2 linked regions of the Lewinella sp. 4G2 genome follow. The protein of the gene in region 1 interacts with the protein of each later gene in a pairwise test. Links are inferred from orthologs where the notes say so. Each region holds a gene or a part of one and is shown on either strand. Other genes may lie near its edges.

Region 1 (3,545 bases):
CCCAGTAGGAAGGCAAAAAGCACCACGAGCGGCCGTGGCGTCCGGAGCGGGAGTAAAGCGATGAAGAGCGGACTGACGATGATGGACAGGTAGGCCGTCCCCCCAAACGAAATACTCACCTGCCTGAACAGGAAAACCTGCAGGAAGAGAAAAACGACAAACCGTATTCCATTACTGATGGGGTCGGAACCGCGCATATTAGGTTAGTCGTTAGCGTTGATTAGTTAGTCTCTCCCTCGTCGGCAAGGCCAGACAATTCATCTTTGAATAGGTCTTGCACGACGAATACGTCAGTCTCAATCAAGGGGTCATTGGATAGCGCTACGCGCAGGTTCTGGCTTCCCGTGCCCGGCTGTACCTCCGCCGACTCAACCGTCCCAATCACCTGGTTGGTTGGATAGACGTTGGAGTAACCCGTACTGAAGATCGTATCCCCGGGAGCGACTTTGATGTAATCCGCCAAATCGGTTACGGTGACGTAACGCGGATCCTGGCCATCCCAACGCAGGGTGCCAAAATCGCCGGAGCGCAAACCCGCACTGATGCGAATACTCTGGTGCAGGACGGAGAGCACCCGCGCGTGGTTCTCCGTAACCCGGTCTACGATACCCACCAACCCGGTGGCTCCCACTACGCCCTGGCCGGGCCGGACGCCAAGAGTACGTCCACGGTCGATGATCAGCGTATTGTTGGGCCGGTACGGCGAGCGGTTGACGACGTGGGCAGTCAGGTAGTTGTAACGCTGGATGAGTTGGCGGTCTTCCATCGAATCCACCACCACCTTGGCGTCATAACTGCTTTCGGGGAGGAGCTGTCGCAGCCGGGCCGTTTCCTGGCGTAAAGCTTCGTTCTCCGCCTCCAGGTCCAGGTAATCCCGCGCGCTCTCCGTCACGCTACGGACGGCCCCCGCCCGGATGCTCCAGGTTTCGGCGGCGATGGAAGCCTGGGGGCTGTTGAAGCTGATGATGCAGTACATACTTACCAGCTGCAGCGCCACGAAGGTGAAGAAGCTGCCGTTGCTGAAAAATATGCGGAGTAGTTGCTGCACGGGGTAGTCTGTAGTCTATAGTCTGTAGTCTTTAGTCTTGAGTAGATGCACTATAGACTAAAGACTACAGACTATAGACTGATAATTAACTTACGCTGGAGCTCGGTACCAAAATACTCTTGTACCGCCGCGTATCCGCCAAAGCCTTGCTGGTGCCACGGACAACCGCAGTCAGGGGGTCTTCGGCAACGTGGACGGGTAGTTGGGTTTTGGCACTGAGACGCTTGTCCAAACCACGGAGGAGGGCACCACCTCCGGTGAGGTATAGGCCGGTCTTGTATATGTCGCTGGCGAGTTCCGGAGGCGTCGTCTCCAGGGCACGGATGACGGCTTCTTCGATAGCCTGAATGGATTCATCGAGCGCCGCGGCAATCTCCTGGTAATTGACCGTGATCTGGCGGGGGATACCGTTGAGCAAGTCCCGGCCATTGACGGCGTAATCTTCCGGTGGGTTATCCAGTTGGCCGAGGGCGGAACCTACGTGGAATTTGATCTGCTCTGCCGTCCGCTCCCCAATCAGGATGTTGTGGCTTCGGCGCATGTAGTTGACGATGTTCTCGGTGAACTCATCCCCCGCCGTGCGGATGGACTGGTCGCAAACAATTCCCGACAGGGCGATGACGGCAATTTCCGTCGTGCCACCCCCAATGTCGATGATCATGTTGCCAATGGGTTCCTCTACGTCGAGGCCGATACCGAGGGCGGCGGCCATGGGTTCGTAGATGAGGTAGGTCTCTTTGGAGTCTACCCGGGCGGCGCTTTCAAATACGGCGCGCTTTTCTACTTCGGTGATGCCGGAAGGGATGCAGATCACCATTTTGAGGTGGGTGAGGAATGACTTGCGGGTCCCGATCATTTCGATCATCCCCTTGATCATGTGTTCGGCGGCGCGGAAGTCGGCAATCACCCCGTCCTTCAGTGGGCGGACAGTCTGAATGTTTTCGTGAGTCTTCTCGTGCATTTGCATGGCGCGGTAACCGACGGCGATGGTCTCCTCCGTTTTACGGTTGATGGCTACGATGGAAGGCTCGTCAATCACCACCTCTCCATTCTGAATGATCAGGGTATTGGCGGTCCCCAAATCAATGGCCAGGTTTTGCTGAAAAAGACTGAATAACCTCATGTATTCCGGTGGTTAGCGTAGCGCGATGCTGTTTCGGCCGTGGGTCGGTTTGAAGTAGGTTCTTGACCGCAGAGTCAAAGTGTTTACCCCGGCACTTAGTATTGAGTTGGTGTAAAGTAAGGGCAACAATTAGTCGCCCTACTTACAAAGTGCAAAAGTCGCAAAAATTGCCCGTAAGTGATTGATGTTTACGGGATTTATTAGTGCAAGCAGTAGTTAAAAAGAGAAAGCCCGTACATCCATCCGCTCACTCTAGTAAGCGGATGGAATGCACGAGCCTCAGGAATTGATTTCGGGACGGAACTACTTCACTTCGAAGGAATGCTCGACCACGTTGCTGCCGGCCGCCACCGTCAGGGTATAATTGCCTTTGCGGAGGTAGAAATTACCGTCCTTAGCAGCTTCCACTTTAGCGGCGGGGCGGCTGCTGTCTTCCTGTATATTGGTCAAGGCAACGCTGACCATTTCGGCAAAACGCCCATCGAAGGTCTGGTCGTAGGTGAACTGGTTGATGCCCGGCATCAATTTCAGATCCCGCTGGTAGAGGGTTGTTCCGTCGTCGCTCTTGATCCTTAACTCCGCACCCGCGGCAGCGCCCGGATTATAAACGGCGAACTTCATTTCTGGCTTACGGGTCTGAAGGTCAAAATCCAGGGTGCCGTAGCGGCTGGAGTAACGGACAACCTCGGGAGCATCAATGGCCATGGCACCGGATTCCCGCGCGGCGGCCTGCAGGAGTTTGACGTTGGCCTTGTAAAGTGACCGCCCGTGGGTGCCGACGATCAGGTCGCCGCTGGGCTCGTGAATGACAAGATCGTGGACCGCCACGGCCGGCAAGCCATTGTTTACGGTATTGAACTTCTTACCGCCATCGATACTCACGTAGAGGGCGTGGTCGGAACCGACGAAGAGTAGGTTGGGGGAGGAATAGTCTTCCAGGATCACGTTAGCGGGCTCCGTGGGTAGGAACTGACCGATTCGGTCCCAGCTGGCCCCTTGGTCGGTACTCCTGTAAACGTGGCTCGTGAAATCATCATTTCGGTAACCATTGAGGGTGAGGTAGACGGTGGAAGCATCGTGCTTGCCCGCGGCGATTCGGCTGACCCACAGATTCCGCGGCAGCCCGTTGTTGATGTTCGTCCAGGTCTCGCCACCATCATCGCTGCGGTGGATCAAGCCATCGTCGCTACCAACGTAAAGCAGCCCTTTGGTGATGGGACTTTCGGAGATGGAGGTAAGTGTCGCGTAGGCAACGTCGCCCGGCTTGCCACCCTGCGTCAGATCCTCACTCGTAATGGCCCAGTTGGCACCCCGGTCGCTGCTGCGGTGGAAGCGGTTGGACCCCATGTAGACTACGTCGGGATCGTGGGGGCT
Region 2 (3,591 bases), 130 kb from region 1 along the record:
CGGAGCTGAGGGTCTTGCGACCACCAAAACCGGTAGCAATTACGGTCACGCTCAAGCTATCACCGAGGCTTTCGTCGAAACAGTTACCCCAGATAAGGTCCGTTCCGTAGCCAGCTTCTTCCTGGACGAATTCAGTGATCTCAAAGATCTCATCCATCGTCACTTCCCGCTTACCGGAGGTAATGTTCAACAGGATGTGCTCAGCACCACGGATGTCGTTATCCTCGAGCAGTGGGCTGTGTAGGGCTTGGTCCACTGCTTGGCGGGCGCGGTCGTCGCCTTCCGCCATTGCAGTGCCCATGATGGCTACTCCACTGTCGCGCATTACCGTGTTGACGTCTTCGAAGTCAACGTTTACGTAACCGGGAACGGTGATGATCTCGGCGATACCTTTCGCGGCGGTCGTCAGGATGTTATCCGCCTTTGAGAAGGCATCCTTCAGACTCAGGTTGCCGTGGATTTGGCGTAGTTTGTCGTTGCTGACGACAATCAGCGTGTCGACGTTATCCTTCAATTCTTTCAGTCCTTCCATTCCGTTGGTCGCGCGGCGGCGGCCTTCAAAGGTGAAGGGGAGGGTTACGATACCCACCGTCAGGATGCCCATTTCACGGGCGGTCTTGGCGATGATGGGCGCCGCGCCGGTACCGGTACCACCACCCATTCCGGCGGTGACGAAGAGCATCCGGCAATTGTTATTCAGGTATTTCTTTACCTCTTCAATGCTCTCTTCGCAGGCGGCCTTGCCAACGTTGGGCTTGGAGCCGGCTCCGCGTCCTTCGGTCAGGTTTGGGCCGAGGTGCATGAGGGTGGGCACCGGGCTCTGTTCGAGGGCCTGGTGGTCGGTATTACAGATGGCGAAATCGACGCCAATGATACCTTGTTCGTACATGTGGTTCACGGCGTTAGAGCCACCGCCACCTACACCGATTACTTTGATGATGGGCGCTTCGCCCTGAGGGAAATCGATAGTCATAATTCAGGTTTTGTGCCCGCGGGCTCGGTCCTCACCGTTTTCACACCTTTTTTGAAACTGGCTAGAGAGTATTACTGCGGGCTTGGGTGAAATGGTCAATTCTCTCACCCAAATTTTTATATGGTATAAATTAAGTTGTTTTTGCGCTGCCGCGGGTGCAATGTCCGGTAGGTGAATACGTAGGAAACGTACAGCTGCCGGACATTAGCGGACGATTAAAGATCGGCGTCCGGCTCCGCTTCGAACCATTCCTTGGTCTTTTTGAACATATTGTTCAACCAGCCACTCTGTCCGGAATTGGTAGCAGCTTCGGCTTCGCGCTGGCGTTGGAGTTCCAACAATTTTGCCTGAGCTGCCTGGCGTTCCTTCATGTTGTTGTCCTCCTGGACACGGAGAGCAGCGGCTTCGGCAGCGGCTTTAGCGGCAGCCTCCTTTTCCTTGCGGCGGGATAGGACTGGTTCGATGCGGCCAGCATCAATATCGCTGAATCCCTGGAGTAAAAGACCGAGGCCGGTAGCGTAAACAGGGCTGGTCAGTTTTTCCTGGTATCCGTGCGTCAGGTGCTCTACGGGAGTGCCGAGGCGGGCGGACATTCCGGTTTGGATCTCAGTAAGCTTATCGAGGTCCTTAAGTAAGGATCCACCGCCCGTCAAAACGATGCCTCCGATCAAGTCGTGCTGATTGAACCCAGCCCGGCGGATCTCCCACTGTACGTGATCCAAAATCTCTTCTCCCCGCGCCATAATGATGCGGGATAAGTTTCTTTCGCTGATTTCTTTGGGATCACGACCACGCAATCCGGGAATTACGATGAGACGATTCTCCTGCACCTCGTTGGGGACGGCACGGCCGTAAACGATCTTCAGTTTTTCTGCCTGATCGTACATGACGGTGCAGCCCTGCTTGATGTCACTGGTAAAGACGTTGCCACCGAATGGAATGACCGCCGTGTGGCGAATGATACCATCCTTGTAAATGGTGATGTCGGTGGTGCCTCCGCCAATATCTACGAGGGCAACGCCCGCTTGCTTTTCGTCTTTGTACAGTACGGATGCGGCGCTGGCAATGGGTTCGAGGGTAACGCTCGCCATTTCAAGATCAGCGCGCTCCACGCAACGGTTGATGTTATTACTAGCCATTGTCTGGCCCGTAATGATGTGAAAGTTCGCTTCGAGGCGGCTACCGGACATACCGATCGGGTCCACGATGCCTTGCTCCATATCAACGGTGTATTCCTGCGGAATCACGTGAAGAATCTTATCACCGGGGGGCAATACCAACTTATGCATGTCGCTGATGAGCCGGTCAATGTCGCGCTGGCTGATCTCCTCCCGGGCGTTATCCCGCACGAGCATACCGCGGTGCTGCAAACTTTTGATGTGTTGGCCGGCAATACCGACGTGGACGACATCAAAGTCTACCCCACTTGACCGACGGGCTAAATCACACGCATCTTTGATTGCGGTAATCGTTTTTTCGATGTTGTTGACGACGCCGCGCATGACGCCTTCGGACTGTACTTTTCCCGTCCCCAGGATTTCCAGTTGGCCGTGCTCGTCGCGTTTTCCGACGAGTGCGCAGACCTTGGTGGTGCCAATATCTAGCGCAGCAATAATTTGTTGTTGAGTGGTATCAGACATTCTAAACCTATTTAGCTGAATATAAAATAATTCGACTTGGAGAGGGTCGTCTCAGCGGTCGAAAATCAAAAATTTGGGGCCATTTTGCCTCCTGAAATCCAATGCAATGAGTGCTTCATCGCTTAGTTGTAAATGTACTCATAACAATTTACTTTCAGAGGCTAATTAGACGCAAAATTTTCATTTAAAGTGATATTTTTTTGTGGTGGATTGGAGGGGCTTACGAGCAGCTCAAATTCGCCACTTTCTTGCTTAGTTTTTCCGGGCTACCACCTGATCGTTGTAACGTAGATCGAAGCTTTTGTACTTGCGCCATCCTTCGTAGGGCACGCCCTCCCGGTAGAAAGTTTTCAGGCGTTCGAGACGCTCAACGGTAGTCATTTCGTGGTAGCGGCCGAGGTGAATAATTTGGTCGCCTACTTTGGGGGCCAGCACCCATTCTCCGGCGGTGTTTACGTAAACCTGTTCGACGAGTGCGTTGAGGAATTCATCGGCCCGAATGTGGCGGGCAAATTGTACCAATTGGTAAAGTTGGTTATCAGAATCCTCCATAAAGTCGTCCGACCACAAAACGATGTTGCCCGTAACGACCGGGACGCGGGCGGTGTAGTTTTCACTTAGTGGCATCCGCAAACCATTCTCATCCAGGTAGTAATTCTGTCCGTTTTCCGCAATGACCCGTAGGAGGGGTACTTGTTGGGTGACGATGATATTTAACTGCAAATCATCATCCACGAAAGCATCCGCATCGGCGACGAAAGCCTGGTTTTCCAATACATCTTCTACCCGCTTGATGTCAATGTCCGCTAGTGAAAGAGCGCTCAACGGTTTGGTGAAACTGGCGGACAATTTTTCCAATAATTGTTCGGGCGTGACGAGCGCACTACCATCGGGTAATGGCATCACGACGGGGGCCACCGTTTGTACGTGGGAGGCTTCGCGGGTTCCGATGGCCGACATCGCAATGACGGCAATGGC

Evidence for each region.
Region 2: the proteins of A3850_RS11360 (region 1) and ftsA interact in binary tests that used the Escherichia coli proteins (3 or more experiments, as listed by UniProt). The link is inferred for Lewinella sp. 4G2 from one-to-one orthologs.

What each region holds. Positions count from the first base shown.
Region 1 is NZ_LVWJ02000014.1:2,713,085-2,716,629, forward strand. The notes cover bases 153-3,049. They hold A3850_RS11360 (rod shape-determining protein), read right to left. Parts: upstream 2,172-3,049; coding sequence 1,134-2,171; downstream 153-1,133. Other genes in these bases: A3850_RS11350 (hypothetical protein), read right to left, coding at 153-197; mreC (rod shape-determining protein MreC), read right to left, coding at 221-1,048; A3850_RS11365 (glycosyl hydrolase), read right to left, coding at 2,475-3,049. In the rest of the region: more of A3850_RS11350, read right to left, coding at 1-152; more of A3850_RS11365, read right to left, coding at 3,050-3,545. UniProt on the Escherichia coli protein: Forms membrane-associated dynamic filaments that are essential for cell shape determination. Acts by regulating cell wall synthesis and cell elongation, and thus cell shape.
Region 2 is NZ_LVWJ02000014.1:2,839,199-2,842,789, reverse strand. Bases 402-3,344 are described here. They hold ftsA (cell division protein FtsA), read right to left. Parts: upstream 2,614-3,344; coding sequence 1,189-2,613; downstream 402-1,188. Other genes in these bases: A3850_RS11880 (cell division protein FtsQ/DivIB), read right to left, coding at 2,866-3,344; ftsZ (cell division protein FtsZ), read right to left, coding at 402-973. Also shown: more of ftsZ, read right to left, coding at 1-401; more of A3850_RS11880, read right to left, coding at 3,345-3,591. UniProt on the Escherichia coli protein: Essential cell division protein that assists in the assembly of the Z ring. May serve as the principal membrane anchor for the Z ring.